One region of the Ferdinandcohnia jepli genome, then DNA from elsewhere that is predicted to be linked to it. Evidence: riboswitches for the same ligand, from Rfam matches in the RefSeq annotation. Region 1 holds a riboswitch; each other region holds the start of a gene.
What was found. Region 1 has a riboswitch for cyclic di-GMP ahead of AB3M96_RS18210 (hypothetical protein). Riboswitches for the same ligand answer to the same signal wherever they lie in the genome.
Positions count from the first base shown of each region.

Region 2: linked by a shared signal. The riboswitch ahead of AB3M96_RS16430 (hypothetical protein) and the one ahead of AB3M96_RS18210 (hypothetical protein) in region 1 are both predicted to bind cyclic di-GMP.
Region 3: linked by a shared signal. The riboswitch ahead of AB3M96_RS00065 (response regulator) and the one ahead of AB3M96_RS18210 (hypothetical protein) in region 1 are both predicted to bind cyclic di-GMP.
Region 4: linked by a shared signal. The riboswitch ahead of AB3M96_RS19760 (OmpL47-type beta-barrel domain-containing protein) and the one ahead of AB3M96_RS18210 (hypothetical protein) in region 1 are both predicted to bind cyclic di-GMP.

Region 1 covers NZ_JBFOKR010000017.1:101,541-109,617, reverse strand. The annotation lists gene AB3M96_RS18215 (S8 family serine peptidase) at 1-932, shown strand, start outside; gene AB3M96_RS18210 (hypothetical protein) at 1,141-1,614, opposite strand; cyclic di-GMP riboswitch class I at 2,007-2,090, opposite strand; gene AB3M96_RS18205 (hypothetical protein) at 2,596-2,745, shown strand; gene AB3M96_RS18200 (glycerol-3-phosphate responsive antiterminator) at 2,787-3,323, shown strand; gene AB3M96_RS18195 (EAL domain-containing protein) at 3,951-6,707, opposite strand; gene AB3M96_RS18190 (DUF1659 domain-containing protein) at 7,240-7,458, shown strand; gene AB3M96_RS18185 (DUF2922 domain-containing protein) at 7,495-7,713, shown strand; gene AB3M96_RS18180 (YvrJ family protein) at 7,893-8,060, shown strand.
Region 2 covers NZ_JBFOKR010000015.1:31,841-39,917, forward strand. The annotation lists gene AB3M96_RS16420 (S9 family peptidase) at 1-1,031, opposite strand, end outside; gene AB3M96_RS16425 (M20 family metallopeptidase) at 1,031-2,269, opposite strand; cyclic di-GMP riboswitch class I at 2,875-2,964, shown strand; gene AB3M96_RS16430 (hypothetical protein) at 3,017-3,520, shown strand; gene AB3M96_RS16435 (hypothetical protein) at 3,647-4,156, opposite strand; gene fni (type 2 isopentenyl-diphosphate Delta-isomerase) at 4,702-5,730, opposite strand; gene AB3M96_RS16445 (squalene/phytoene synthase family protein) at 5,827-6,654, opposite strand; gene AB3M96_RS16450 (coiled-coil domain-containing protein) at 6,745-8,077, opposite strand, start outside.
Region 3 covers NZ_JBFOKR010000001.1:6,140-14,216, reverse strand. The annotation lists gene AB3M96_RS00100 (SHOCT-like domain-containing protein) at 1-25, opposite strand, end outside; gene AB3M96_RS00095 (DUF2089 domain-containing protein) at 22-399, opposite strand; gene uppS (undecaprenyl pyrophosphate synthase) at 671-1,429, opposite strand; gene AB3M96_RS00085 (helix-turn-helix domain-containing protein) at 1,497-1,727, opposite strand; gene AB3M96_RS00080 (DUF2975 domain-containing protein) at 1,738-2,220, opposite strand; gene AB3M96_RS00075 (class I SAM-dependent methyltransferase) at 2,380-3,012, opposite strand; gene AB3M96_RS00070 (hypothetical protein) at 3,264-3,509, shown strand; cyclic di-GMP riboswitch class I at 3,729-3,814, shown strand; gene AB3M96_RS00065 (response regulator) at 3,886-4,239, shown strand; gene AB3M96_RS00060 (alpha/beta fold hydrolase) at 4,363-5,226, opposite strand; partial or broken gene AB3M96_RS00055 (SMI1/KNR4 family protein) at 5,605-6,069, opposite strand; gene AB3M96_RS00050 (MFS transporter) at 6,163-7,341, opposite strand; gene AB3M96_RS00045 (DUF4304 domain-containing protein) at 7,534-7,950, opposite strand.
Region 4 covers NZ_JBFOKR010000021.1:25,915-33,991, forward strand. The annotation lists gene AB3M96_RS19760 (OmpL47-type beta-barrel domain-containing protein) at 1-4,058, opposite strand, end outside; cyclic di-GMP riboswitch class I at 4,140-4,235, opposite strand; gene fliT (flagellar protein FliT) at 4,369-4,719, opposite strand; gene fliS (flagellar export chaperone FliS) at 4,719-5,126, opposite strand; gene AB3M96_RS19775 (flagellar hook-associated protein 2) at 5,145-6,656, opposite strand; gene flaG (flagellar protein FlaG) at 6,672-7,028, opposite strand; gene AB3M96_RS19785 (polysaccharide pyruvyl transferase family protein) at 7,957-8,077, opposite strand, start outside.

The sequences.
Region 1 (8,077 bases):
GGGTCTCTAGCCTTACCGCAAAAATTAATACGTACGGGCTGCTAGGACAAACGGGAAATCCTCTTAATCTCGTATTAATTGCTCCAGATGGTACGGAGTACAGTTCAGGTGTGAGCTTGCTGTTCACACTTTACCCTGATCGAACAGTTACGGTAAGTTCACCTGTTGCAGGAGCGTGGAAAGCGGAGCTCCGTGGGTTGAAGGGGCATGAATTAAATCCAATTGGAATCGGCTTGCCTGAAACGGTTAATGGGTCATTGGCATTCACGCAGGTGAGCGGGTTCTTGGGGTTAAATGATATAGAAGGTCATCCTGCTGCAGGTGCAATTAAGCTCGGTGTAGAAGAACGCTTATTTGATGGATATGCAAATGGAACCTTTAAGCCGGATGCGGCGTTAACAAGGAAAGACCTTGCAAAATACTTAGTTATGGGCGGAGAGGTGCGACAAGCTTTGCCTACTTCAGCTACCTTTAGTGATGTATCTGCTGTTGACCTTGCTTTTGTGGAAGCAGTTGTAGCGAAAGGGGCTGCGTTTAGAGATGGGAAACAGGTCCAAAACGGCGTGATGCTACCTCGCTCAACCGGTAAGTTTGCACCAAAAGATGCTGTAACAAGGGCAGAACTAGCCTATTCTCTTGTTCAGACGCTTGGATTGGAAAACGAAGCGAAGGAACTCGGGACAGGGGAAATTACGGTCCAGTATAAAGATGAAAGAGTGAAAATTGATGATGCCGGTACTATACCAGCAGAGTTAAAGGGATATGTTCAGTTAGCATTGGACTTAAATATTCTAAACGCAAAGTTTTCTGTGTCGCAGGGGCCGTTTGACTTAAAACCAAAAGTAACGGCAACATTCAGCCCAACGGAAAAGGTAACCCGTGGTGAATTTGCAGTAGCTATGACACGTTTTTATAACGCGTATATGCAGTGAACAATTTCGTGAATAAAAAGAGCCTGGCCCCCGTATTTTAGTGGGGACCAGGCTCTTATGTTGAGTTGCAGCTTTGCGAACGCCTCATAGGTGAATAGAGGTTTTTTCACCACTGTCCGTCTGAGGTGGACAAATGACCCTGAGTGTATTTCTATGGTGCCTGACACCATTGTGGATAGTGTGGAAACTGTGTACAGAGACATGCCTATTATTGGTACGACCAGAGCACTGTCCATTCGTCTTTTTCTTGGGTGACGAAGATGTCCTGGTGGATGGTGAAGGTGCCATAGGTACTTTTATAGGTTTGGGTGATGGGTACTTTGTAGACATTTTTTAAGGTGATAGCATTTTTAGTCATTTTCCAAGAGTCTACCTCTTCAACTTCACCTACTGTATATTGGAAAGTATCTGTTCCAAAGTGGCCAACGAAAACGTGATTTCGTTGCTGGATATAGTCACTCTTCGTAAATTTCTCCTTCATCAGTGGATGAAACAATTCCCATGAACTCCCGAAATCAGCGTCTTGTTCATATTCATAAAACTCGGCCACCAGATCCTTTGCTTCGTCCTCTGGGGAAGATCGGAATAAAGATATTGCAAATATAAATAGTACAAGAACTCCTATAAAGAGCAATATTATTGGCAGTGGCAATGGCAATGGTAGACCTCGTCTTCGTCTCATAAGCAAACAAAGCCTCCTTAAGCTTGTTTACTAATATGGATATGCCCTTGGAGAGTTGTCCTATTCCTGATAACAAACAGGTTTTGACAGAATTAATGTAGAGGCAATGTTACATACATCTTTCCGCCTAGTCTGGCATTATCTTCGCGATATTTACCCATAAAAAAAGCTGAAGCATACGCTACAGACCAATTAATTAAATCTTGTTAAAATGGGACGACGAGGCCCGTTTCCATACTTTACGAACAAAATGCGATCTTCCATACGTCGGTAAAAACGGACGCCTACTAATTTCAAAGGTGTCCAAATTTCTTTAAAGGTATAATATGGCATAAATCTAATCCCTCCATAAAAGTACTCGCAAACCTCTAGTATCAAGGTGTGGTTTTTCTGAAGGTAGCTGGCTGACATATCGTAATGACGTAGTCCCTATAGCTTTGCGTCACCTATTTTCATAGACTTTGCCTTTTCTAATATTTATAAGTGCAATAACGTAATAATGATAGGATAGCATGTCCGAAACGCAGAATATGGGGAAATTTGGTAGAAATGTAAGGGTTTTAATTGACAAATTCCGACAAAAAACCAGATGGAAGAGCTGAAAAAAAGTATAACTTTATAATATTCGACATAAATCCAAAAACTCCTGTTGGGAAAGTTACTCTAAAAACATAGCAAATATTGATACAAAATTGACCCTATTTTCCCAATATACAAATTGCTAATACCTTGGTACTATATAAATATAAGATATTTCTACTAATAAACAGTACATACTATCTTGTTAATCCAATATTTTTTTCTTATTGTTAGTTATTGTAGTAGAATATGGGGTTCTCTACAATGTACTATAAATTTTTACCTGTAGAATTTTTTCTCTCTTTACCCTACTTTTTGGTAGGGTCTTTTTTTACTAACGCACTGGTATTTTTTGTAAGTTAAACTATACAAACTATAAAGTGAATGGTAGGAGAGTGGAGTATGAATCGAGGAATGACGGTGCTGTATAGAGAAGAGATTTATGAAATCCTGCACGTTTACGAAACTGGATTTTGTGAAATTCAAAACGTTGAAACAGGAAAAGTGTCCTTGGTTCATAAGGAAGACATGGAGGAACTTGACCGAAAGTAGTGTATACTAGGCATGAGTATGCATGAAAGAGGGAAGTAAAAATGGATCAAAAGATATTGCCGGCTTCAACAACTATGAAAGAGTTTGAATCGTTTCTTACTAGTAAGTTTGAAATTGGCGTCTATTTAGAAACTCATATCTCACAAATGAAACATATAAATAAAATGGCTAACGACCATGGAAAAAAGATGATATACCATGTAGATATGATTCATGGTATTAAAAATGATGATTACGCAACTGAATTTATCTGCCAGGAATTCAAACCCTATGGATTAATCTCTACAAAGTCGAGTGTGATAAAAAAGGCCAAACAAAAAGGTGTACTGGCAATCCAACGAATATTTCTACTTGATTCCCATGCCCTTGAGAAAAGTTATGCTTTAATTGAAAAAACCAAACCAGATTACATAGAAGTCCTCCCCGGCGCGATGCCATGGCTGATCAAAGAAGTAAAGGAGCACCTACAAACACCAGTCCTCGCAGGCGGCTTCATTCGCACAAAAGAAGACATCGAAAAAGCACTTAACGCCGGAGCTACCGCCATTACCACATCCCAAAGAGAACTATGGAATTAACATAGACCACATCACACAATCACAAACACTAATCAAAGGAAGCTTGCACCATATACGGTGCAAGCTTTTATTTAGCAGTTAGAAAAGCATTACTGTATTAAAGTATAAAATTCTTTCCTATCTGAATAAGTGCAACTACGGCTCTCCTGTCGCCTAAAGGCTCAGCAATCGCCGAGTTTTCTAATATCAAAGTATCCACCTGAGGTGGACAAAATGGTGAAAGTGTATTTCTGTGGTGCCTGACACCACAGAAATACAAAACGACACCACAGAAATACATTCCAATCACAAAATTTGAAAATCCCCTTACAAATACCGGTTAAATGTTACAAATCTCGGCAATACCAATAGAGGAGTTTGCCTTAATTTGTCTTGCTGTTTGTACTAACCTGTGTTTACTTATCCTTTATAATGGAGGAAAGGCTAACGCAGGAAGAAGGGATTTGTCCATGATGGAGGAAAAAACAAATCGGTTAGCAATTGGAATAGTCTGGGGTACCACACTAAGCATACCCCTGTGGATATCTTTTTTCGGTTGGCTAAAGCTTCTGTCTAAGTTGTTCCATTAAAACCTCAGTACCGCCTTCCATCTATGTTTTTCTGCTAGAATTAAGTACAGCCTTCTATCTAAGCTGTTCCACTAGAACTCTGCTTCAACCATTTCTCTTCAAATTCTCTCTTAGGAAGCGGCATGCTGTAATAGTAGCCTTGTCCGAAATCGCAGCCTTCTTTAATGAGGAAATCAATTTGCTCTTTCTTTTCTATTCCTTCTGCGATTACCTTTACGTGCAAGTTCTTGGCCAGATTAAGTATCATTTGAATCACAACCTTCGAATCCTTATCAAAATTCTTAATAAAAGAACGATCGATTTTTACACAATCAATGGGCAAGCGGTGGAGTACACTGAGTGAACTATAGCCTGTACCAAAGTCGTCCAAGCTAATCGAAACTCCGATTTCTTTCAGCTTTTGCAACGTATCAATGGATTTCTCCAGGTCGATCATAGCACTCTCTGTAATTTCAACATCGAGCTTTTTCAAGCAGCTTTGGTGCTCCTTATTGGTATCTTGTATGGCCTGATATAAATTATGTTTATCGAAATGTTTTGCAGAGATATTAACAGACACTCCGGGGATATATAAACCCTCGTCCTCCCACTGCCGGATCGCTTTAAAAACCTCGGCAATAACCCACTCACCAACATCAATAATTAACCCGGTCTCTTCTAAAACGTGAATAAATTGTGCAGGAGGCAATAACCCTTTTGTCGGATGGTTCCATCGTACCAATGCTTCGGCACCACTCAATTTTCCTGTATGAATATCTACTTGTGGCTGATAAAACAGCTCAAATTGCTTTTTTTCGAGTGCTTCTTTTAAGTCTTGCTCCAGCAAAAATCGTTCTTCAACTGCAGCCAAGAGATTTTCTTGATAAAATACAAGCTCACTACCTTGTTTCTCTTTTGATGCATACATTGCAAGGTCTGCTCTTCTAAGTAAATCTTTAATCGTTTTCGCATCGTGAGGATAATTTGCAACACCGAGACTAGCGTACACCTGTAGTTCATAGTTTTCATACAAAATGGGTTGGCGAATACGTTGAGCAATCTGATTTGCAGCTTCTTTGACTGTTTCATTCTCTATAGTAGGATAATAAATTACGAATTCATCGCCGCCGATATGGTAAGCCTTTTTACCATGGTTCGTATCAGTAATTCGTTTCGCAACCACACGTAGAACTTCATCTCCAGCTAGATGACCATACCGATCATTAGTCTTCTTGAACTCATTTAGATCTAGAAAAATGAGACTAAAAGGTATACTGTTTTCAACAAGTTCAGTAAGGTCCGCTACTAATTTTCGTTGATTTGGTAAATTTGTTAGTGGGTCATGGTAGGCCATGAATTCAACCTTTTCCATAGATGTAACCTGTTCGGTTACATCGACAACACTACACATAATTGCTGGTTCAGTGTTGTAGCTTGTTTCTGACGAATGCGCTTTTATATAAAAATAGTCGCCATTTTTCTGTTTTCCTCTTAACTCGTAATGCTCAAACTTACGATTATCCTTGATTCGATTTGAAATACGGTGTCTCAAATAATCATGATCTTCCTCTGCAATAATATCCCAATACGTAAGCTTTAAAAGCTCATCGACATGGTAACCAAACATCGTACCCATCATGGCATTCGCAAAGATAATTCGTTCATTTTGAATAACAAAGACACCTACAAAAGACTCCTCAACAATAGACCGATAACGACTTTCCGCATCCTGTAGTGCTGCCAAATTTTTATTGAAATCGGTTATATCTCTTATGACGCCATACACTCCAACGACCTTCGACTCGACTTCAATGGGAATAGTCTTCACAAAAATGTCCCGAAGTTCTCCTTTACGGGTATACATTTTAACTTCACTTTCAACAACTTTTCCGTCTAGAGCCCTTTGAAACTGTCGATTCAGGTATCCCATATCTTTATCATAAATAAATCTGTGGAAAGAGGTTCCCAGTACCTCACTTATCTTATACCCGGATAAAATTTCTGCTGCCTCATTCAATTTGTTAATGACCCCGTTTGTATCCATCATTATGATTGCATCAGGGTTTAAATCATAAAGTGATTTATAGTAAAGTTCCTGATTTCGCAGTTTATCATTTTGGCTAAATAGCTTTTGTTGATAGTAGGTAGTTAGAATTCCAATGACCATCAGAAGTAAAACACTAAGGATGACGAAGGAAACGATCTCATTGATGTTAATTACATGAGCACTATCATTAGTAATCACATATTCATTACCGTTCATTGAAATATAATGAATGGCCGCAATCGAAAAACCAATCCAGACACCAATGGTAATTGCCGTATTATACTCAAACTCTTGTCTATTGGCTCTGGAAAAAAGATAACAGCCTATACAAGATAAAAGAGTACCAAGCAGAACTCCGGTAAGAAACCACTTGTCAGTTATTGAAATGAACAGAGTATGGTATGCATACATACCTAAATAATGCATAGCGCTTATCCCAATCGCGAATGTAATACCGGCCGTAATATAGGAATGTGAACTTCGGTGAAGAATAATAATGCCGATAAAACTAGTAATGATAATGACTACTAGTGAAGCAACTAATATAGGTATATTAAAGGCCATAATAGACAAATGCTTCATCGCTCTAATACCTATAAAATGAGTAGTCCATGTTCCTAAGCCCAGCGTAAAGGAAGCGAGTAAAAGCCAGAGAAATCGTGTCAGTTTAGTAGTCCTAGGTAAAATATTTATGACCATTCCAAAACAAACAATCGAAGATGAAAATGCAATAAATAATGAAAATATAAAATAGGCAAGATTGTATTTTACAGCTAAAAGCGGAATCATCCTTACACCTCAATCATTACGGACATACAATTTACCTAATTAGTATGTTCCACTTTTATGAAAATATTGTAGGAGTTGGTTGGGGGAACTTGTGCAATTTTGGGGAGTTGGTGTAATAGCGTTAATGCTCAATTATTTAGATTATTGTTCAATTAATTGATTTATTGTTCAATTCCTAGTGTTATTGTTCAATCGAAAAAAATATTGCTCAATTACGAGGTGTTTCCTGGCTATACTGCGAGATTACATATCCTGTGGATAACTTTTTTTCAAATAGATGTATAGAATTTAATAAAAAAGGCAAGATTAATAGTGTATTCCCCCTTTGTTATATATTTGAATCCTCCCTAGTGGAGGTATTTTTTTTTGTCTTTTTTAATTTTTTAAAATTACCCACAGTATTTCCGGTAGATTCTCCTTTTTTAGCTTCAATAAAATTCCTACTATAAAAAATTTTTTTAAAAAAATTTAAAACCGATGCCCCTTTTTACCCCCTAACTCACTATAACAATAGTGAAAGGAGGTGGGAGACATGGCAACATCGTTAATTAAGGATTCACAATTACGTTTGATTTTTGAAAACGGGTTAGACGAGTTCGGAGAGATGAAGTATCAAAACAAAAACTATAACAACATCAAAGTAACTGCAACAGCTGACCAGCTTTATGCAGTGGCTGGAGCAATAACAGATCTTCAAAGTCGTGAACTAGTTGATATCGAACGTAACGACAAACATTATTTAGGAGAGTAATACGTATCAAAAACTTAAGAAAGGAGGACCTAACTAATGGCGAAAACATTAGAAATGCAATTTACGAATGAAGCTGGTAAAGTAGCTACGATTTCAATCGAAAGCCCGATTGAGCCAGTTGATCCAGTAGCGTTATCCGCTGCAATGGACACTATCCTAACTGCAAACGTATTTGTAACGGCAGGCGGTGATCTCGTATCAAAACGTGGAGCTCGTGTAGTCGAGCGCAACGTACAACCAGTTGAACTTGCATAATGAACATAAGGAGCCAACTCTATAAAAGGAGTTGGCTCTGGTAATTTACTAAGGTTATAGATAGAGTGTCCACCTCAGGAGGACAAAATGGCTGTTTTGTATTTTTGTGGTGCCTGACACCATTGTGGATAAGTGGGATATGTGGACAAAAACATGCTCATAGGGAGGAGGATTAAAAAATGGAGGGTTGGTTGCCTTTTATTCAGGAGGTTGGGTTTCCGGTTGTGGTTACATTTTATTTGCTTCATCGTATTGAGACGAAGCTTGATAGTGTGATTGATTCGATTCAGATGCTGCCGACACAAATGAATGGAGAGCCGCAATATCATTCTAAGAAGACGGTATAAAAGTAAGAAACACCTGT
Region 2 (8,077 bases), on a different contig from region 1:
TATGTAACTATTTCAGAATCAACTAAGCTTTCATACGAGATACCTGGTATTCTATTAACCATTAATTGTTTCCATTCACCTGAATAGTCTCTTCGATAAATATTTTCCGGCGTTTTAGATGTAGAACCACTGATAAAAATTGTTCCACTCTCAGTAATAACCCATTGTTCAATACTATCTATTGGTATTTCAATTCTTTGTAAGTGTGAATTTTCAACAGAAAATTGATATAAATTATCTCGGACACCTTTTATGGTACGCAAGTATACATATCCATTATTATTTTGAATCTCCACTATATCCTCGTTTGCAACTTCTAAAATAGGAACAAGGGCGCCAGTTTCAAGAGAAAACGTTGCTAGATAATTAAATTCCTTTCCATAATTCGTGACAACATATGCCTCTTGCTCGTTCACGAATTGGACTGCTGCCACTCGATATTCGAATTCCGGATTACTGATGATAGGTATCTTTTTATTATCTTTTTTAATAAATGCATGCATATGAGAGTGATTATGTTTTGTGATATAAGCAAATGCAGTTTCATTTGGACTTACTGCAAGCAGGTGTGTTTCCGCTATTTCTCCAACATTTAACAATCTTTCTTCGTTTGTTTCAAAGTTGTATTCATAGGCGTTGAGGTAAAGTAGGTTTTCATTGTTTGATGAGTAATATATTTTGTTGCCGGATGTACTGTGGAGAAAATGCTTTGTTCCTTCTTTTACAAGGACTGGTTTAGGTTCTCCTCCTAAAAGGGTTGTTGCATATATCTGCATATTCTCATCGCCATCATGGTCACTGGCAAATAGTATTAAATCTTCATTAACATGAATCGATTCTGTATTTTGATTATGTGAGGTGAGTGGGTATGGGAATGGATGATTCACATCAAGCCCCCAAAGGTGGTATCCCCCACTTATATTACTACTGAAAATAATAGTCTGTTCATCATTACTTACTGTAAAACTTTGGATTATAAATGGTTTAAAAAAGCTTTTCGCTGCAATCCTCTCCTGTTTTAAAAATGACATTATATTCCCTCTCCTTTTTGAAGAATGTTTTTTGAAAAAGTTGCTAACACTTTTGTCGTTTCAATAAGATCATCAATTTCTATGAACTCATTAAAACCATGGAGATTATTTTGATTGGTCCCTGGTCCATAATTAATTGTAGGTATGCCTTGCTCGATAAAATATCTTGCATCTGATTGACCTAATACTCCTACTACAGGTAATTCTTTTCCTGAGACTTCCCTAACTGCTTTTTGCAGTTCTGTAATCAAAGGTGAATTTTCTTCCACAACTGTAGGATTGGTCTCGAAACCTCTTAATCTATCAATTTGAATTTCTAACTCATGATCTTGCTCTTGTAACTTACGGAGCACTTGTTCTACTCGTAAGAAAACCCCATCTAGTGTATGCTCAGGTATCACCCTGAAATCAATATCTATCTCACAGCTCCCTGGAACCACATTAATTTTCGTACCACCTTTAATGACACCTATATTTAGAGTTGTATAGTTCATTCCCTGGATCGATGATTTTTCATTTTCCAGTTCACTCTGTAATTCCATTAATGCCTCAATGCACTTTGACATTTTCTCAATTGCATTGATTCCCTGCCATTTATATCCCGAATGTGCAGGTTTTCCTGCAACACTTATTTTCAGATTCATGATTCCTGCCATTGCTCGAATAATCATATTGCTATAGCCCTCAACAACAGCCATGTCTCCTTGAACAATCTTGTTTTCTGTTACATACTTTGCGCCAAATTCTCCTCCAATCTCTTCATCACATGTAGCCGCAATAATGATATCACCATCAAATGGAATATCTGCTTTTTGCAGGGTAACTGCCGCCATTATGTAAGATGCAAGTCTCCCTTTACAATCTGTTGCCCCTCTACCATAGATTTTTCCATTTTCGATATGACCGGAAAATGGGCCATTTCTCCACTTAGAATTATCATCTGCAGGTACTGTATCGATATGTGCATTAAATATCAGTCTTTTTCCTCGATCTTTCCCTTTTAAAGTGGCAATGACACTTTTTCTTGGCTTCTGAAGATTTCTCTTACTTACTTCTTCAAATGGAACTTCTATAAGTTGAACCTCAAATCCAAAGGACATCATCTTTGTTTGCAGAAACAAACAAATTTCCTCGTAATCTCCTTTAGGGTTTTCAGACGGTATCTGTATTAGTTCCCGTAAAAATTGGATAATGTCATCTTTAAGCGAATCTACAGTATTCGAAATGTGGGTCTCCACTTAGACTCAACTCCTTCCATTAACTTTCTATATTTTCGATTAGACAATTAATAATGAAATAAATAAAATGGGTAGTCGTTTTATTTAACTTCATTTTTAAATAATATTTGGTAAAGTATTCTGTTATTACAGTGATAGATCAATATTTATTCAGATTAACTTTTTACTTAATCTTAGTAATTATTCTATACTATTTACAATAATCCTCTTTAAAGTTAAACTCTCGTGCATAGAATAAAGACTCACGAATGATTTGTTAGCATTTCTGGGTTTTTATACTTTTTATGATTCAAATTGATTAAAGTAAAATTGCTTCTAAATACTTTTAATCTGACTTTTCCCCTAACGTTACCTTCGCATCCATTGAATAATATAGACAAATAAAAAACCCTACCTCATGAGAGATAGGGCTACAATGCTTTATACCGGACATTATAAAGACTTTTAGACTAGACTAATAATCATTATACCTTAGTTTAGCTTCGTATTAAAACAATTTTCATATTTAACTAAGTCGCTTCGTTAAAAAAAACAGCATCGTAACTAAAGAACTCTTTTATCATTCCCATATTTTACTGCTATACATTAATGTATATTCTGTTGTTTAATATGAATTGCAAACACATTGAAAAATGTGGGCGCAAAGCTATAGGGACTAAGGTGTATAGTCAACACTATGTCAGCCAGTTGCCACTTGTATAAAGCAAGTGGAGATTCAAATAATAGAATCTCAGGGGGAATTACTAAATGGAAATCGTATCTTCGAGAAAAGAAAAGTTCTCAAAGCCAAATACAAAAAACAGCAGTCTTACTAAGAAAGTCGCTACTATAGCGATTGCTGGTTCAATATTTGTAGGAGCAAGCGCAGCCCTTGGTTCATCTCCTCTTTTAGCGAATGTTGCCTCTTATTTCACGAAAATATTGAATGGCGAATCAGGAGAAATGTCACAAGCAACTTCTGCTAAAGAGACATCAACCCTAGCTGAATTAGATACTTTCATGACAGCTTTAAAAAATAGAATAGCTTCAGAACTTGGAACTTGGAATGATTCAGAGAAAACTCGCGCAGAGGGTGAGATTCAGACTTATAGCGATGACCTACAAACAGAAGCTAATACTCAGGCAACAACTGATATCGCTGATGGTAAAGAACAATTAACACAAGAAGCTAATACTCAAATCGAGAGCGCAAAAGACGCATTAGATGCTAAATACGAACAAATCTTTCCAACTACTACAACAACTCCTTAATAATATCATTACCAGCCTTTTGGCTGGTTTTTACTTTTTCAAAAAATTAACTAACCACTGCTTTTTTTTAGTAACTCTAACGCCAAAAATAGCATTAATTTAGGTACATTATGTATTTAATTTTAATTAAGAAATTTTTTCTGCAAATATATTATTAGTAGGAATATCCCAAATTAATGACAATTGCTGTTTTGCGAAATATATTGCTGCTATTTCATTAAATATTTGATTATCCATGGACATTTCAAAAGTAGTACTATACGTGCTATTGTTGCTATCATGTCCAATTATTTTATATACAATTTTTATCCCTTTAGAGATTGGCTCAATTCTTGGCTTTGTTGCTTTATTACTTTCTTGAATTAGTGTTATTCCGAGCGGCAAAAGATAATAGATACCCGCATTTTCACCTATATGTTGAGATAATATTAATTTATCTAAAATACTCTTTAGTTCCTCATAATCAAAAATACGTTTTTGAACGCAATAAAAATCACGTAACTCATTAATTGTTATTGTTTGGTTTCGGTTAATAAGTCTAGTAATTTTCAATTCATATTTTTGAGAACAAGTAGAGCAAATGCCTGGAATTTCAAGATATGCAAGAGGTTGAAGACATATTTTGCAGCGACTCATAAAATTTATTCTCCTTCTATTCTTTTTAATAGTAAGTATTTGAATGAACATCATCGTATACATAAAAATATCATTAGAGAATAACTTACTTTAGGATAAATACATTTCTAAATTAAAATTATAGCAAACATTCAATCTATATTTTATATTTTTGGTTAAATTGGCTAGCTAAAACGCAAAATTCTAACAGAAAAGAACAAACAAGAGGTTATCCTCCTCTTGTTTTTTTCGCTATTTATGGACCAATTATTTTAAACAGCCATAAGTAATTGGTGATATCTTTACAGACAGACTTGCGTCAAAATTGCTAAAAACCGTAAATCCTGATTACAAACCGTATATTCAAATTAAAAACTGTAAATCCAAATTAAAAATCGTATTTTTAAATTAAAAACCATAAATTAAAATTAAAAACCGTAAAGCTTTTAAATCACTAAATCACAAGCAAAAAAACACACAAAAAAATGCTCTAAGCGAAAAATCACCCGAGCATCTTCTCATTCATAGTAGATATTTTACCTCTTTACCACGAAATCTACTACCATTTAATCAATTTTCAACCGACGTGTCTCATGTAACTCTTGAATACTGGATACACCTATCCCAAACATCGCCATTTGTAGTTCTAAAGCTCTAATTTCCATCATTTCTACTACATCATCAACTGATTCGGTTGCTGCTTTTAGTAAACCTCTTGCGATTCCAACGATGTTTGCTCCAAGTGCAATCGCCTTTGCTGCATCTACTCCGTTCACAATGCCACCACTTGCGATCAAAGGCTGATGTTCACACTGTTTTCTTACGGATAATATACTATCAACAGTTGGGATTCCCCATTCACTAAAACTTTCTGCAGCAATTTTTCGAACCACATCTGTTAATCTCCGTTTTTCAATTTGACTCCAAGAAGTACCGCCAGCTCCTGCTACATCCACGAAAGCCACACCAGCATCGTATAATTTTTTGGCAACATCCCCATCAATTCCCCAGCCAACTTCCTTCACGCCAACGGGAACCTCTAGTTCTTGACATAGCTTTTCAATCTTAGAAAGCAAATTTTTAAAATTCGTATTTCCATCCGTTTGAAGTACTTCCTGTAGACTATTTAAATGAAGAACCAACATATTGGCATCTGTGATTTCGATAATCTTCCTACATTCATCCACACCAAACCCGTAATTCAATTGTACGGCACCCAAGTTAGCTATGATAGGTATGGTTGGCGCATAGTCCCTTAGCTGAAAGGACGAACGAAAGTAATCACTTTCTAACAAAGCTCTTGTAGAACCGAGTGCCAACGCCCAGCCTTTTTCCTCTGCAGCAATGGCTAAGTTTCGATTAATACTCTCGGCCATCTCAGCTCCTCCAGTCATCGAACTGACCAAAAAAGGAGTTTTTAACTGATAATCTAAAAAAGTAGTATTCAAGGCGATGTCTTTAAAATCTATTTCTGGTAAAGCATTATGTATAAAATGGACCCTCTCAAATCCTGATGTAATCTGTTTTCCAGTCACGCTTTCATTCATTGCTATGTGAATATGTTCTGCTTTTCTCTGATTAATTTCTTCAGACATACTTTCACCTCTATGCGTACTTTCTAGAAACGTACTTTTTATAAAAGAACTTGGCAAACCCACTTTACCAAGCTCTCTTTATTAATGTTCAAATGTTTAATCTATCTGAATTTCTTTTACCGTTTGTTCTACTTCTGCACGTGTAATTTTTTCACGTCCATCTTTCATTGCCTTCAACGTTTTATGCGCAAGAGCAAGTGGAAGACGGCAGAAGAGTAGAATACTTTGTTTGTTCAGTGACTTCATATATTCGTCTGCTTTGGCTAAGTTTTCGTCTGCATATTCAAACAGCTCATTGCGAGTCCACCCATCAGGTACAAAACTCACACCACGTTCCACTAAATCTTCCTTTTGATTACGCAGAATATTTACAGCTTGAAGCCCACGACCATACCCAATCGCTAGGTTTCGATCAGCTTTTACACCTGCACAGAACTCCCATAGATCTGAAAGCATCACTCCGACAAGTCCCGCGACGTAATAAGTGTATTCATCTAAATCCTCACGTGTACGGATGCTCCAGTTTGCTTTTGCCCACTTCGCCATTCCGAATGCCATTTCACTACTAGCATTCATCACATAAGGCAGTGTACTTTTCGGACACGCTTGGAGCCACTCACTTAAACGTAGAGTAACTTCAGGCAGTTTACTTTTTACTGGCTCAAGAATCTGTAAATACTTCTCACCATTGAATGGTTGTTTAAACAATTCACTCATCTGCGTTAAAATTGAGTGTTTTACCTCATTGCTCAGTTCTTCATGGTCTTCAATTTCATCGATTGCTCGAAAGGATAAATAAGCACATGCAACTGTATGTTTTAATTCCTTTTGTAAAAATGTTATTGGAATATAAAATGTACGGCTTGTTTCTTTTAATACACGCATCGCATCTTTCGGGAAATTCATTTCATGTTTTATATTCATTTACTCCACCTCTAAATGCCGCCTATATTAGCCACAGGTTTTGTTATTTCTTTTAAAAATCTAAGTTTATAGTATCACATACTATTATTCTTATTGTAAAACTTCCTCACCCTGGTAGATCCGATAAGCTGGAACAATGGTGTCTGACACAATTTCTTTCCCTTTTTCTCGAATGAAGTCCAATTTGTAGTAGGCTTCAAATCGTTGGCTGATCTCGGTTTTTACCAATTCTGGCGGCGTAACCACGATGAATTGGAACTTAAGCTTTTCGGCAACCGCAAATATTGGGTCAAGGACGTGTGCAGATGCTGCTTGTCCGAATGGATTATCGCAGACTAACGGAACCCAGCTTTGGTCGGTTTCACTTTTCACTGATAATAACATCATCATCATAACCATTCGGGCTGATAGCTTTTGTCCTCCGCTACCGTCGGATTTCGTCTTGGAGCCTTGGTTAATCGTTTGCCAGGTTGAATAATGCTCTCTTTGCGGTTTTCCGTACATAAAGGCATTATCAGTTCTCATGTTATAGACAAGTAATTCAGGATATCGGTTTCGAAGCGATACAAATAGAATTTGCTCATCGCTGATAAGTTGTTTAATTTCTTGGTCTAACGCCAAATTATTATCATCAATTACGTCAAATTGTTTCGTAATTTTAGTAATGGCGGAAACAAAATGCTGCTTTAATAACGGCTCAATATCTTCTGCCTTTTTAGGTAAAATGTCTTCTTTCAGTTGGACAAGTGGAAACGTTCCTCGCTCATTTTTAAGTCTCATTTTTGCAATCATGGAACGAATCGCCTCTGAAATGCTCATTACCTTCATGCTGGCGCGGCTAGCCCAGAAGTTTTGCGCCTTCTCTGCTCGTTCTTTATCACGTTCTAATTGTTCCAACCCACTCTGTGAGAACTTCTTCATATTCTTAACAACGGTTTGGATATGGAGATAATGTCTTGTATCCATATGGTCCAGTGTAGTTAACACTTCATTTTTGAAACGCGCTTCCCAATCCTTACCTTCGATTGTAAGCTTCACATTACGCAGTGATTGCTCGATTTTTGCATGCTTCTCTTGACCTTTGTCCTGAATCGCTTGATGGTCTTCGCACCATGATAAAATACTAGCCTTACCTTGGTTCTTTATTTTATCAATATCGTTTTCAGTAAATGCCGCTGCTTCTTCCTTCAGAATAACCGACAGAGTCAATAAGTCCCCTTCGTAATTCGTGATATTCGTTTCTGTCTCTTTTTTGTGCTTTTCCGCCTGTTTTATTTCCTCATTCGTTATTCTAGTTAAGTCTTTAATTTCTAACTCTTTTACCTCTAAGTCTAAGTCTTCCCATTCTTCCGGCTGTTTTTCATGCTTGGTAATCTTTTTCCCGGCCTTACCACGTTGTTCGGTCGCATGTTTTAGGGACGTT
Region 3 (8,077 bases), on a different contig from region 1:
ATACTCTTGAAATTTCGTCACTCATTTAAATTCCTCCCCATTTAATATTTCTATAGCTTCTTCAGCTGTTATTTCGCCCTTTTCCAGCATTAAAATTACCTTTTTTTGATCAACTTTTTCAACCTTCTTAGAGGTGGAATATCCAAGAGAAGAAATAATGTCATCTAATTTCCCACGTACGGTTGGATAGGATACTCCAAGTTCTTTTTCAACTTCTTTAATATTTCCTCGGCATTTCAAAAAAGTTTCAATAAAACTAAGTTGTTCCTTACTAAGAGTTGCAAAATTAGAGAGTTCAAATTCATTTTCAATTGTAGTATGACAATGTGTACACTGTAGCTTTGTTATCTTTAACTGTTTCGCACAAACAGGACAAACCGATATAAGAGGATAAGCCATAATTCTCTCCTTTTGTTATTTATAATTAGATTATAAATCAATTAATTTAAAAACTAAATACTAAAATTAAAAAAATAAATATATTTCATTAAAAAAATAAATATATTTAACTTATATATTAAAAACATGATTTTAATTTTAGTAATTCAGGCCAAATTATTTTTTAATAGTGCGTTTTATGCTTCAACTAAAATAGGCGATAGCCCTTTATATGGACTATCGCTTCCTTATAGGTGTTAGACAAATGTAGCTTTCGTTTCCTTACAACGTCTTAGATTCCGCCAAATCGTCTCTTTCGATTTCTGAATTCCCCAACTGCCTGCAGAAATTCCTTTTCTGAGAAATCAGGCCATAACACATCAGTAAACCAGAACTCAGTATAAGCGAGCTGCCAAAGCAAGAAATTACTTAGGCGTTTTTCACCACCGGTACGAATAAGCAGATCCGGGTCTGGTAGAGCTGATGTATCTAGATATCCTGAAAACTTCTGTTCGTCCAATTCATCCAGTGACAATTTTTCATCGCTAATATCCATGAGCATTTCCTTCATAGCTCTGAGAATTTCGTGTCTGCTTCCATAATTTAGCGCAAAATTCAGCAGAAGACCATCATTCTCACGTGTCCTTTCAATTGCATACTCAATCGCTTCACGTGTATGGGTCGGGAGAATGTCCATATCACCGATTGCCCCAATGCGTACATTATTGGCCATAAGTTCTGGTAAATAGATATGTAAAAACTCCTTAGGAAGTCTCAAAATCGTTTCTACCTCTGACTTGGGACGTTTCCAGTTTTCCGTTGAAAACGTATAGAGTGTCAACACCTTTACCTTGCATTTGACTGCAGCCTTGACTATTTTTACAACGGTAGAAATCCCTTCTTTATGTCCAGCAACCCTGGGCATACCCCGCTTCTTTGCCCAGCGTCCATTCCCATCCATAATGATGGCTATATGATCCGGTGTATGATCTTCAGGGTAGTCATATTCTTCTGATTGTTTGGTAATGAAAAAAGGTAATTTGATTGACATGTTCTGCCTCCCCAAATATTGTTACTATACTTCTTGTTCAAATCTGCTGACCTGTAAAGTCTCAGTCTCATTGGCCCCTCTTAATTGGCTCTTCATCACTTCTGTATTCTAAGATATCTCCAGGTTGACATTCTAAAGCCTTACAAATGGAATCTAAAGTTGTTAAACGGATTGCCCTTGCCTTACCATTTTTTAATATAGAAAGATTTGCCATCGTTATGCCAACTCTTTCTGAAAGCTCTGTTACACTCATTTTCCTTTTCGCCAACATTACATCAACATTTATTATAATCGCCATTATGTTCACCTCAGACCGTTAAATCATTTTCTGATTTTATTCTAATAGCTTCTTGTAAAAGTCTTTGGAGAACCGCAGCAAAGACAGCTATAACCATTGGAGCAAAAGTAAAGACCATTCCGATTAAAATTACACCTGGGGCATCATCCACCTCACCCACGATATAAAAAAGCGGCAAACCAATCACATACAGAATACTGATTGTTGTAGCACAATTTCTTATTTTCTTTAGAGCTGTAACAGATAGATCTGAAAAAGCTTTGTTTTGGTCAATATATCCTAAAAGTTTAAAAGCTTGGAATAGAGCAAGATAGAAAGGGATTGCCGATACATACATAATGCCTAATATCCCATATAGCACATAAGCCATCCTTAAACTACTTTCAGCTGCATCCTTAGCTATTAGGGGTAAACCAAATATACATAGAGCAAGAATTGGAATTCCTATAAGAATAACAGCTATCTTTAAAAAGGTTGTTGTTCCTCGTTTCATTAAAAGCACCTCGCTTAACTATTTTCGGTTTGATTTTAACATAATATTTATCGTTTTACAATAAAGTTTTATTATTTATTATAATTAACTTGTTGAAAAACAGATCCAAAAAAGCCTAATCCTCAGCAACTTCAGCGAGGATTAAGGCTTTTTGTTTGATTATGTATGCAATTCTTTCTTACATTTTACCATTAAGAAATTTATAGGAAGTTTGTTCTTATTGTCCTTACTCGGTTCATCAATCTCCGAGAACTCAACCAGCCCATAATTACCGAAATCTTGTTTGATGGAGTCTGAATCATAAAAATACATTTTGACGCCATCCATAATTTCAAAATAGTCCTTATCCAATTGTTTGCCCTTACCGAACATTGGCGCTTTTTTAGAAACCGTTGTAAAAACCATATATCCATTAGGCTTTAATTGATCATAACAATCTTTAATAAACTTATCTCTAGAGTCTCTATCCAATAAGTGAAGTAGTGCATGGCTATATATGCCGTCATAAAGCTGGTCATCGAAAGGCATATTAGTTACCGAGCCATGGAAAATGGGAATATCAAGCCCATTATCTCTCGCCAACTCAATCGCTGTCTTAGAAATCTCAATACCAGTCACATGTATCCCATTATCAATAAAAACCTTAGCATTTCTACCATATCCAATACCCGGTATCAAAATATCCTTCACACTCTTCTTAAGAAAAAAGTCCTTAGTCAATATGGCAGAATCCGTAGGCTCAAACCCCCACATCGTCTGCTTATCAATAAAACTAGCTTCCCAAAACTCCATTCATCATCAACTCCTTTTGGGACATAGGCACATGTTTCTTAACCCAAATTTTTAAAGTAAACAGCTTTTCAATCCTTAATTGTTATTTTACTATTTATAAATTTTTAAACCTACTTCTGATACGGAACCGCACCGTAAGTGAGAAACAAATCGTTACATTTTGCAATCACTATATTTGAAAGAAGGTTTTTCAGTAGATATTCTAGAAGTATGTAATAGTATCATGCGCATAATGATAGGAGATGAAAACTATGAAACAATTTAAAGAAATAAAAGTAACAAAAAAAATCCCTACCTCGATAACATGCAATAAATGTGGCCGTACGGATGAATTAACTGAATATGGTCTCGAAGAGGAACTCTACCATGCATTCAACATAACTTTTGCATACGGGTCAATGTATGATGAAGAAAGATGGAAATTCGACTTATGTGAAGCCTGCCTCGTAGATTTTGTTAAATCGTTTAAACATTCCCCAGGTATCTCTGGAAACTGATCAAAATTGGGTCAGAGGGACAGGTCCCTCGCCCCACTATATATATTAATAGAAAGATACTTTCTTCCCCATAGAATGTTGTTCCAAACTATTAACTTAGCTGCACTTACTGTTTGGAACTCTACTATTATTTTTTTAACACTCTAACTGCAAAAGTTTACTAAACCGACAACTTTTGACATATTTTTCACATTTATCGACAAATTTAAGTATGGTAAAATAATTTATAGGCAAATTTTACGAAAGTAAAGGACGCAAAGCCACGGGCCTAAAACATTTTTAGTCATGGTAGCCGGGTTGCCGGGGACATCCCCGAAAAACTACATAAACATCACCTTTCCTATTTGCCTAAAATTTAGAGTAAAGGTGTTTTAACATGAAGAAAATTTTAGTTGTTGATGACTCTCGTTTTATGCGTTCATGGTTGAAGAGGCTTTTAAGTGATTCAGGATATTCCAATATTATTGAAGCTGAAAATGGTGTAAATGCAATTAGAAAATATAAAAGTAATTCACCAGATTTAGTGATTATGGATATTACAATGCCAGTACTTGATGGTGTACATGCCCTTCGGGAAATAATGCTAATTGATGGGAATGCTAAAGTAATCATGTGTTCTTCTTTGGGTCAACAATCCTTAATTGTTGAGACAATAAAAATTGGTGCCAAAGATTTTGTTGTAAAGCCTTATTTTAAGAATTTGGTTCCAACAATAAATAACCATCTTTAATGGTCCCCCTCTTATAAAGATTATTGGGGGTAAGCTAGCTTTTGCTGACGAAAACGATTTGTTATATGACGGGACAGATTCCTTGCACGAACACACGGGACCTGTACCCATTTCACATTCTGACTAAGAAAGAAGTTCAACTTTCTCTAAAAACTGATTTATTTGAACAGCTAATTCTTTGGAATGACTACATAATGGAATATGTGACGTATTTTCAATCAGAACTACTTCAACCGAAGGTAGATATTCCTTGTATATTTCAATCATTGCTAACTTTTCAGAGAGTTTATTCTCAGCTGTTGCTGGTATAAATAAGACTGGGCATGTAATTTTTGGATAGCAATCCTCAAAATTCATATCACACCACGCCTCCATTAATAAGGCATTTATTTCAACTGGTAACATATGCGTAACTTTCCCGTTTGGCAAAGTACGAAGAGGTATATTTCTGGATGTTAGTTCAACATATTCCTCTCCCCACTCACTATAATTATCCTTAATAAACATTGAAAATTCTTCTCTAGAATTAAAATCTAGTAGTTTACGATTTAGGCTCCTGTTGACCCATTCTTCTTTTGTACCTTCCATTTCTCCATTGGGCCCAATGAAATTCAGCATTCCAGCATCAATATTAACTAGTGATTTTATACGTTCCGGAAAATTAGCTGCAGTATGTACAGCAACATCAGTTCCAAGTGAGTTACCTATTAAATGTGCTTGTTTAATATTTAAATAGTCCATAACCCCAATAATATCTTTTGCTTGATTCTCCATAGCGTAACCTGATTTTGCAACCATAGATTGACCATGACCACGCATATCCATCACAATCACTCTATATTTTAGCTCAAAAAAAGGAATTAGCTTTAACCATACATACCCATTTGTTCCTCCAGGATGTAAGAGAAATAATGGTTCTCCATCTTGTCGGCCATATTCATTGATAAATATTTCTGTATTATTTGACTTAACAACTTTACTCCTCAATTTATCCACCTCTTATATATATTTGTTCAGCCTGCCTTGTAATTGCTCTAAGGAAAAAACAGCAAACTCTTTAACATCTTTATTCATACTTTTAGTAAAATCGGTCAAAACATCAAACAGATAGTCATCTTCCAAGATTCCCTGATTGTCACCTTCCGCACAACATGATAGGAAAAGAAGTAGATTAAAATGGACTTTTGGCTTTTCATGTTGCCTCATTTTTTCAACCATATAACGGATCAATTCGTTGGTTGTTGAGAGAACTTTTGTAAATAGACGGTCAATTTCTTTTGGTGTTCCCTTTTTTATCACATCATCAATTTCTGCGAAGTACTCATATAATGCCTGTTCTGATGGGACTGATTCTAGTAAATTGTTTTCTTCATTTTCACCGTAAACAACAAGCCCATTCAAAAACTCCTCGAAATGGTTTGCTAATCTTACTTCTTGATTTTGTTCAGCATCTATAAAAACAACAGGTGGATTGACCTTACAATTCCTATAATCAAGCGCTATCCAGGAATGTCCCTCTCCAGAGATGAGCACAATATTCTCCGGTAGACCCCATTCATTTATTAAATATTTACTTTCTAAGATTCCTTTTTCCTCACCTAAGCCAATTCCAAATAAGTGGTCAACATTTACATGGTCATCTGCCCACGATGTGGGTACATCGGTCGGATAAGCATTGGACGTAAGTCCCCCGCCATTTTGTTGTTTCAAAATACTTATGTAAGAACTTGGTAAGATAACGTTCAGTCGCTCTTCTGCCTTTTGTATAACCTCATCTGATAACGGTTCCAATTTCCCATATTCGTTTTCCTCTAGCCAAATGCGTTTCATAGTTCCCCCCCATAAACTCTATTAAATTTATTCTATCATTTTACCTATTTAAAATTACCATGCTGAGAAAAAAAGAAGATAGATAAACTATCTTCAGTACTTAGAGGCTTTAAGAGTACTACCCTTCTCAATTACAATGGTAGCTCCAAGTAAAAGAAGGGTGAAAATAACTAAAAATAACGGAAATAGATTCATACTCAAATTCTGAAACACTACTCCTACTAGAGGAGGTAATACGGTTATTCCTACATAACCGGAAGCTACTTGAAATCCAATAATTGCACTCGAATCTCTTTCTCCAAACCTTCTTGGAGTTTCATGCATCATGGTTGGAAAAATGGCAGCACATCCAAGTCCAATCAGCAAAAATCCGACGTACAACACACTGCTTGTTCCGAAAGCAGCTGTAAATATTCCGATCATAAGCAATAGTTGACTCAATAGTAGTAGCTTTTGATTTGATACCCAAAATGTAATAAATCCACTAATAATCCTTCCCACCGTTACACTAGCAAAAAACACAGATATGATGAAACTAGCGGATACTGCTGATAACGATTTTACCTCTATTAAATAACTACTTCCCCATAAAAAAATTGTACCTTCTAGACCAACATAAACCAAGAAGGATAATAGAGAAAAAATAACACCTTTTCGTTTCAGTATTTCACGAGTAGAACTTGTCTTTTCATCTAATTCATTGGCTAGTTTTTTCTTACCCTCGTTTTGCTTCCAGAGGGGAAGAGTAAGGAAAAGGATGATAACAAGCAGCAGCTGTATTCCGCCAATGATCAAGTATCCGTGTCTCCAAGAAAAATGGTTACTTAATGTGACCCCCATAATAATCGGCCCTAACGTTGCTCCTCCCCCCCAAAACGCATGCAACCAATTCATATGATGCGCCTTGAAATTGGCAGCAACATAGTCATTTACAGATGTGTCAATTGCACCGGCACCAAAACCTAAAGGTAATGCTAAAACTAGTAACAAAAAGTAGTTTTGTGTTAATGCAAACCCTATTAACCCTATTACAGTAAAAGCCACACTTCCTAAAACTAACTTACCTGTTCCCACTTTATTTGTAATTTTTATCGTCTGCAAACTAGAAATAACAGTACAAATGGCAATTGTCATTGAAATGATTCCAGCTGCACTATATGGAACATGAAATTCTCCCACCATCTCTGGCCAAGCTACACCTAGTAACGAATCAGGTAAGCCCAAGGCTATGTATGTGGCATAGATAATTAATATAAAAGTAAAATTACGCACGGAAATTGCCTCCATCATTTGCTTATGTATATTCATGCTTTACGAAAAGCTTTTATCTAACAGTATAACAAACTCTTGAGGCTAGAACACTTTTACTATATTTGTAGGGTTCTTTCCGGGAAAAGGGATTACAGGAAAAACTACATCTGGGAGAACATTTAAAAATTACACTGTAAATCATGCCCCTAACATTTAGTTTAATAAACTAGAAATCCATGAAGTGTCTGAAATATGTAATAAATCTACGACACTAGTAGCAATTTTTTCATACTCTTTATCTGAATTTGCATTTTCAAAAGTAAACCATTTACCTTCTGCACCTTTTGATCTTGCTCCTAACCTAAAACGCTGATTAACATCATGTGCAGTAACTTTGTTTGGTGGAATTAACTCTCCCCAACTAGTAGTTACACCTTCTAACGGACAAGTTGCTAGTTCAACGACAAACGAACCTCCCCATCTGTTGAATTGAAAAGTTACTAACTCTATGTTAGTCTCTGTCTTTCTTCTAAAATGAGGAAATGAACCTTTAAAACCATTTTCTCTTAAAAATGGTACAACACCTATTTTAAGAGCGTTATCTATCATTTTTCTTTCATTTGAAGACATTTCCCTTCACCTTTTTTCTTTTTATTAATAACCAATTGTAGATGAACAACCGGTTAACACTTTAAAACCATAAACAAATGCGTCTCCACTTTTTGCGGAAACGCATGTAATAACAATTTCTGTTAAA
Region 4 (8,077 bases), on a different contig from region 1:
TCGATTTTCACTTCAATCGTTTGTGTATCTTCAACATTTCCTGCTGCATCTACACTGTAGAAAGATACCTCATTTATCCCTTCAGTATCTACAGTAAAACTTGTACTCTCTAAGTATTCAGAACCATTTATTGAATAGAATGTTTTTGCTACACCACTTAGGTTATCTGAAGCCTCTAGTTCCACTTGAACGCCTTTATTGTTCCATGAATCAACTACGTTCGAAGATGTCTCTGGTGTTGTTTTATCGATTTTGACTTCCATTGTTTGCGGTTTTTCTGTGTTACCCACTTTATCTACAGAATAGAAAGATATCTCGTGAACTCCAGCTTCCTCAAGAGAGAAGGAGGTTCCTTCAATCCATTCTCCACCTAGAGAATAGTATGTTTTTGCAACCCCTACCTCGTTATCAGTAGCAGTTAGTTTAACATTTACAGACTTGTTAACCCATTCGGTTGGTGCATTTGATGTTGTTACAGGCGCTTCTTCATCAATAATTAGTTTAGCCAGTACTACATCTGATGGTTCAGATTCACCAAAAGAATTACTAACTGACGTTACAACATATTCATGGTTTGCGTATGTAAGATTAGTTAATGTGTAAGAAAGATTATTTATTCTTTCAGCAACTAAAACCTTTTCACCGTTTATAATTTCATAGATGTTGTAGCCATTTGCATACGCAACAAAATTCCAGCTGATTCTTGCACTTGTATCGCTTAATAACTTCAGATTTGCAGCCGGTGTCTCCATTAATGGATAGATAATAGTTTCTGTCACTGGATTTGAAGGCTGAGACTCACCGAAACGATTGCTATAAGACGTTACTTCAAATGAATGGCTGTCTTCAGTTAGGTTGTAAACTTTATAGTTTCTGGCGCTGCCCTTGTTTATTAATTCCCTTTTTTCATTTGTAACTTTGTAAACCCTATATTCATCTGCCCATGTAACAGCTGGCCAAGATAGTGTTATGTTATTAAAATTATTTACATCTGCATCTACCTGAGGCGGTTGAACAACCGGCCAGTTTAGAGTAAGGTCTAACTTACTTCCATCTGGAGATTCTCCAAATCGAGTGCTATATGAGTGAACTAGATACTCATAATCACCTTCAGCCATATTCGTAAAGGTAGAAGATGTACCTTTAGTTGACCTTAACAATATCTTTTCCCCATCTTTAACTGAGTAAAGATTATAGCCAGTTGCATAATCTGTTTCATTCCATCTGATTACAATATCATTTCCATTCGAAATAGTGTTTCTAAAATTTTCAGGTGATTGCATTATCGGGTGCACAAGTCTAAATGAGATTTTGTTCCCATCTGGTGATTCACCAAATCGATCACTATATGAGTGCACTATAAATTCATAATCACCTTCAGGCATATTGGTGAAACTAATTGACGTACCTGTAGTATATTTTTGATAGACTTTCTCGCCCTCAATTATTTGATATACATTATATTTAGTTGCATAATCTGTTTCATTCCATTTAAGAATGATGTCATTTCCATTTGAAATCCTATCTGTGATATTCTCTGGTTTTTGCATGATAGGATGAACGACGGTAATTTCAATTGCGCTACTCTCCGGTGATTCACCAAAGCGGCTACTATTTGAATACACCTCGTATTTGTAAACACCCTCAGGTAAGTTTGTAAATGTAACCGATGTTCCTGTGACTGATTTTTCTAGTTCCTTTTCATCTCCAGTCACTCTATATATATTATAATTTGTAGCATAGGTTACTGTTGACCAACTTAACTTGATATCATTGCCCTTTAAAATACTTGAAGATAAACTTTCTGGAGCCTGCATGATTGGATGCTCTACATCCATCGAAGTATAATTACCTATGCTTGATTCTCCAAAACGCTCACTCACAGAATGAACAACATAGGTGTGCTGACCTTCCGATACATTTGAGAAAGTATATGACTCAGATTTGGCGTTGTATCGGAATACTTTATCATCACCAATTAGCTCATATACATTATAGCTTGTTGCGTATTCTACCTCGTCCCAACTTAATTTAACATCATTTCCGTTTAGGATTGAAAAACTTAAATTAGTTGGCTTTTCCATTAATGGATGTACAACTGAAACCGTTACTTCAGCCCCATACTTTGATTCTCCATAGTAAGTAGAATTCGAGTGAATTACAAATGTATATTCACCTTCAGCTAAATTTGTAAAAGTATAAGACTTTGATGTTGTATTCCTTTTGAATACTTTTTCACCATTAACAACTTCGTAAATATTATAGTTTGTTGCATAATCTACTGAAGACCAATTTAACGCAACATCATTTCCATTCTTAGTTGTGAAAGCTAGTTCCGCTGGTGCCTTCATTGTTTGGCCTTCTAGTGTAACTGTTACTTTTGTACCTTGTTCAGACTCGCCAAATCTTGAAGAGTAAGCGTAAATTTCATACGTGTAATCTCCCGCAGGCATATTTGAATAAGAAACGCTAGTCCCGGTAACAGTGCTTTTTAGTACCTTTTTGTCATCTGCGATTTGGTATACTTTATAATTTGTTGCATAATCTACTGCATCCCAATGCAAGCTAAATGATGTTTCACTTTTAATCGTTTCCGTTACATTACTTGGTGAACTCATCTTTGGGTATACAATCGAGAATAAAAGTTCTTTTCCTTCAGCTGATTCTCCAAATCTAGTAGAATTTGAATGAATCATAAAAGTGTAACTTCCTTCAGCCATATTCGTAAAAGTAGTTGAAGTACTAGTTGCAGTCCTTTTTAATACTTTTGTGCCATCATTATTTACTTGATAGATTTTATAGTCTGTAGTATTAGATGTAGCTTCCCATTCTAATACAAGATCATTTCCATTTTTTACGTTATATGAAATTGTACTTGGGGCTTCCATCTCTACTTGATCAACAACTACTGAAACCTTACTTCCATCTACAGATTCTCCAAAACGGTCACTGTATGAATGAATTTCAAAATCATATTCGCCCGCTTCCTGTTTTGAATATGTGACAGACGTCCTTGTTTCAGTACTCTTCAGGACTTTCTCACCATTGATAATCTGATAGATTTTATAATTTGTAGCATTGTTTACGCTATCCCAAGTTAACTTAATATCATTTACATTTACTAGCTGATATGTAAAATTACTTGGGGCAACCATTTTAATTTCATCTACAGTTATCTGGAGTTGTCCAGATTCATCCACTGATTCGCCGAAACGATCACTATAGGATTGAATCTCGTATGTATATGTTCCAGGTGCTACATTACTTAGCTTATACGACGAATTCTTTGTTGTTTCAATAAGTTCCTTGCCATCCTCAGTAACCTTGTATAATTTATAATTTGTCACGTAGGAGACTGTATTCCATCTAAAAGTAATATCATTTCCATTCGATATTGAATACGTAAAATTAGCTGGTGTTTGCATGACTGGATAAACAACTTCAGCTTGTACAGCATCCGATTGAGATGATTCACCATATAATGAGTTTTCTGCTGTTACAACATAGGTGTAGCTTCCTTCTGGAGTATTGCTAATTGTATGGTTAGTGCCTGTAACAGAAGTTACTAGCTGCTGGTTTCCTTCTTTTGACACCTCGTAAACGTTATATTTCTCTGTATACTTTGAGGAACCCCAGGAAAGATAAATATCGTTTCCATTTCTAATCGATTGAGTTAGATTTGTAGGTGCCTGCATGTCCGGATAAGTAACTGTAAAGGTGATCGGAGCACTCGGGCCAGACTCCCCTTCAGAAGTTAAAGTCGAGATTGCAAACGTGTACGTTCCTTCTTCTAGGTTATTAAACAGATAGCTACTAGATGTAACCGTTCCTTTTTGTAAAAGCTGTCCATCTGTAATCTCATAGATTTGATAACCTGTTGCTCCATAAACAGCATTCCAAGAGAGTTTGATATCATCAGGTGTTATCTCTTGATGGGTAATTGTAGTTGGCGGTAGCATACTACCATTTGCTAGTGCATTACCAAATGGAAACAATAACTGTGTAACCATGAGAAGTAATGCAAAAACTGTGATACTCTTTCTTAAATATTTTCTCATTCTATAGTCCTACCTTCCCTAAAAAATCCAAAAGAAAAAGAACCTCAAACAAGGTTCATAGGTAATAAGACTATGAGTCCTTGTGGCAACCGGCTGCCATCCACACAAATTAGGTTCATGTAGGTCAGGCCCTTGGCTTTGCGTCCTATAGTTTCCCATAGTTTGCCTTTTTCACTTTGGTTTTTTGTTAATATATGTCTATCATATTACCATTTTACTAGTTATTTTACCAGTACTATATTACTAGTTTCTAAATTAATAAAAACGAGTAAGAATACGAAGGGAATTGTATACTTACTCGATATATTTGTTATTTTCGCTTATCAAAAAACATCCCATCAGCTGGTGGAGTTTGATAAGGATTCGCATATTTATTTGATGTTTCCTTACTCTTTTTAACATGGGCCAGATCAAATTGAATATCTTTTTTAATCTTCTCTAGGTGGGACTCGATAAGTGTATTCATCTGGATGATTTCAGCACCCAGTTTCTTTTCCTCAACCGAGAATGGTGGTTTCACTTCTGGTAAAAGTTGTTCTCTATCGCCTAGTAGAAGAGCTATTTTTTCGATTGCTTCGTCTCTACTATCTTTTTCGATAGGCTGATCAAGTATACTTTGAAGTTCTTTTGAAACACGGTACAGAGCTACAACTGGATTCACTACACCTGTCCACCTTGTCCATGTTTATGTTGACGTTGACGGTTAAGCCGGATAACTTCCTTCCAAGTATCACGGAAGTCTGTTACATATCCTTCAACCTCGGATAGAATTTCCAAATCATTCTTTATATTAACCTCGATTAAGCGACGATTAATATATTCGTACATAGTCATCATTGTTTTGGAAACTTCTACATCAGGATTTAGGGTAACCATAAATTCGCTAATGATGTTTTGCGCCTTTTGGAGATTCACATTTTTTTCTTGAATATTATTTTCTTCGATAGCCTTACGTGCTATCTTAATAAACTTCAAACAACCATTATAGAGCATTAATGTTAATTCTCCTGGTGTTGCGGTTGTAACAGAGTTTGACTGATAAGCTTGGTATGGATTGCTAATTGCCATAGTTACTATGCTCCTTTTTTACTGAATGAATTGCTGCATGAGGTATGCTGATTGTGAATTTGCTTTTTGAATCGCCTTTTCCATCTCAGTGAACTGTCGCCAATAACGTTTTTCAATTGTCGAGAGTCTATCTTCGAAACGATCGATTTGACTGTCAATTGTTGATAAATTACGGCCAATAGTAAATTGTTGGTTCGTCCATGTAGACTTACCAGCTTTTGCTTCAATATTTGCTATGGTACCTTTAATAGTCTTTCTAACTCGTTGAGCAATTCCTTGTGTATCTTCAGTTGTACCACTAGTTGAAAAAAGTCTAAAAACAGCATCTGGATTTTCTTGAAGTTTCTGACGTAGCTTTTCTTCATTTATAGTTAACTTTCCCCGATCCAAATAATTCTTTGTTGTAGTTATACCAATATCAGATAACTGTTTAAAACCTTTTATTGCTCCTGAGAGTGGAGTATAAAAGTCCATTCTCATTTGATTCAGGGCACCAGAAAGAATAGAGTCATTACGCAGTAAGCCACTTTGAGCCCTTTCTTCCCACTTCTTTACCTGGTCTTCCGTCATACCTTCTTTTTCTTCATCTGATAAAGGTTGATAGTCTCGGTATCTAGTTTCGGTTATCTTCCCGTTAACCTTTTCGATAAGTTCATTGTATTTATTTATATATTGAACAATATTATTGAAGGCATCCTCCGTATTATGTGAGACATTAATCGTCTCTTCCTGTCCTGTGGCAGCGTTAAATTTCAAGGTTAAATTGTTAATTGTATATTCATTCTTTGTAGTTTCTATCGGTAGGACACCGTTGTAAGTAAATTCTGCATTTGTACCGCCATTCTCTACAGCTTTATCAGGATTAAATTTTAATACCTCTGTTAAAAAGCCGGCAGTAAATCCAATTTCCGCTCCACCGTATTCAGCTGTTTTATTGAAATCTCCGGTTTTGGTTCTCTCCATAACAACTCGATCAGATGTATTGTCGTAAAATGCACGAACCCCCAAGTTGGACTCAGTAATCTTCTTAATAACAGTATTTAATGAGTCAGTTGCTGGATCGAAGGTTAGTGTGACAGTATTTTTTGAACCATCTTCATTAAATGTTTCAATTGTAAAATCAGAATAACTATTGGCAGTAAACTGTGTATTTAAAGGTTTTGTAGGGTCAATTTTAGTCCCTGCTGATATCGTAGTTTCACTTGCACGTGATGCTGCGGTTGCTAATTTATCAACCTTAATTTTATAAGACCCATTTGCTGCTGTGTTTGTTGCAGTTGCTGTGATGACTGATGAGTTAGAGCTTGTAACAGTCTTAGATTGATACGCTTTTGATAACGTCATATTGAAAGACATCGTATCGAGTTCAGCCAGTAATTTATTCATCTCACGATACTGATCCCGTTGCCACTCAAAAATTTGTTTCTTTTGATTTAGCTTGTTTAAAGGAATTCGCTCCGCCTTCATAAGATCGGTAACTATTTGATCAATATCCATTCCACTTGCTAAACCACCAATTCTCATATTCATTGGTGTTCACCACCTTTATATCTTTTTATCTACTATGAAGCCTAGAAATTCGGTCATTGCCGCATATATATCCAGTAATCTTTTCGAAGGTATTTCTCTTACCACTTCATTTGTATGATTGTCAACAATGGTAACGTAATACTCATTAAGTTCACCATGTAATTCAAATTTCAAATGTGTATTATTCGGTTCTAGAAACTTATTTAAACTAGTAATCACCTGTTGGATGTTTTCTTTTGATTCTACCTTTTCTGGATAAATTATTTGGTCAACTGATTGATTAACTGGTTCCGAGTTCTCCATTTTTCTATTATTTATGTTTTCATAGCTGAGATTCATAGTTGTGCTAGAAGATAATTTTTCAATCGACATTTCTATTTCCTCCTACACGCTCTATCTTTACTAGTTATATCGGTAAGAATTAAAGAATCTTAATGCTATAATTCGCACTAAACTTCCATAAAAGCAATAAATTGAATAAGACTCGTATATTTTTGTGCTCTCTCTTATAAAAAAACCAAAAGCCATGGTTTAAACACTTAGTTAACTCACTAAGGTGAAATGTCACGAAAGGAACACTTTATAGCATTCGAGACTCTTAAATCTTTTGATGCATTAATAGTTCATTGGATCTATAGTTAATAGAATTCGATTCACTATAATTTCTCTAGGCACCCCTTCAAGGAGATTTCATTTGCCATCTCAAGTTTCTTTCATAAATAGCCTTTTTCCTATGAGGAACTTTTCCTCTCAAACCACAAGATTTTCAGTGCTTTATACCAACCATCTTACCTCCTAAGCAAATAGCTTTGTCACCTCATATTCTTCTCCGCTTGGTAACCGATGTTGTGAAGGGTTATTAGCTCTAGATACTTTAGTTTTAAAGTTTTTATAAGTTCATACCAAATTCAACATAATTTGAAATAGCCACTACTTTGCCGATAAGAGTAGTGGCTGAGGTCGTTTGTTCGTAAAAAAACGCTCATAGAAAAGAAATATTTTCATAATTTTTAATATTTCTGAGCATACAGTTATTACTAGTTGTGTATAGACTTTTAATACTTGTACATTAGTTTCTGGTAGCTAGGTATTTTGTCTTGTCGGTGATTCTTCTTTATTCTTACTAACATGTGTATATCATTGCTATGTTTTTAAACATTTCTATTAAATATCATTTCTTAGCTTTCACCATATACACATGGCTTTTTCAAAATTTCACAATGAACTTAGCTGTTTATTTAACACTTTTCTCTATATCCACCATCCAATTCTTTGCAATATCTCTTTAATTATTTCTTCTTCATAGCATGTTTGACCCTTCACTGTTGTTAAGAAGATTGGAAATTTTATAAATCGAATCTACCAATTTAGGATAATATTTTTCTTTCGCATCCTTAAACCGTCCCACAATATCTTCATAA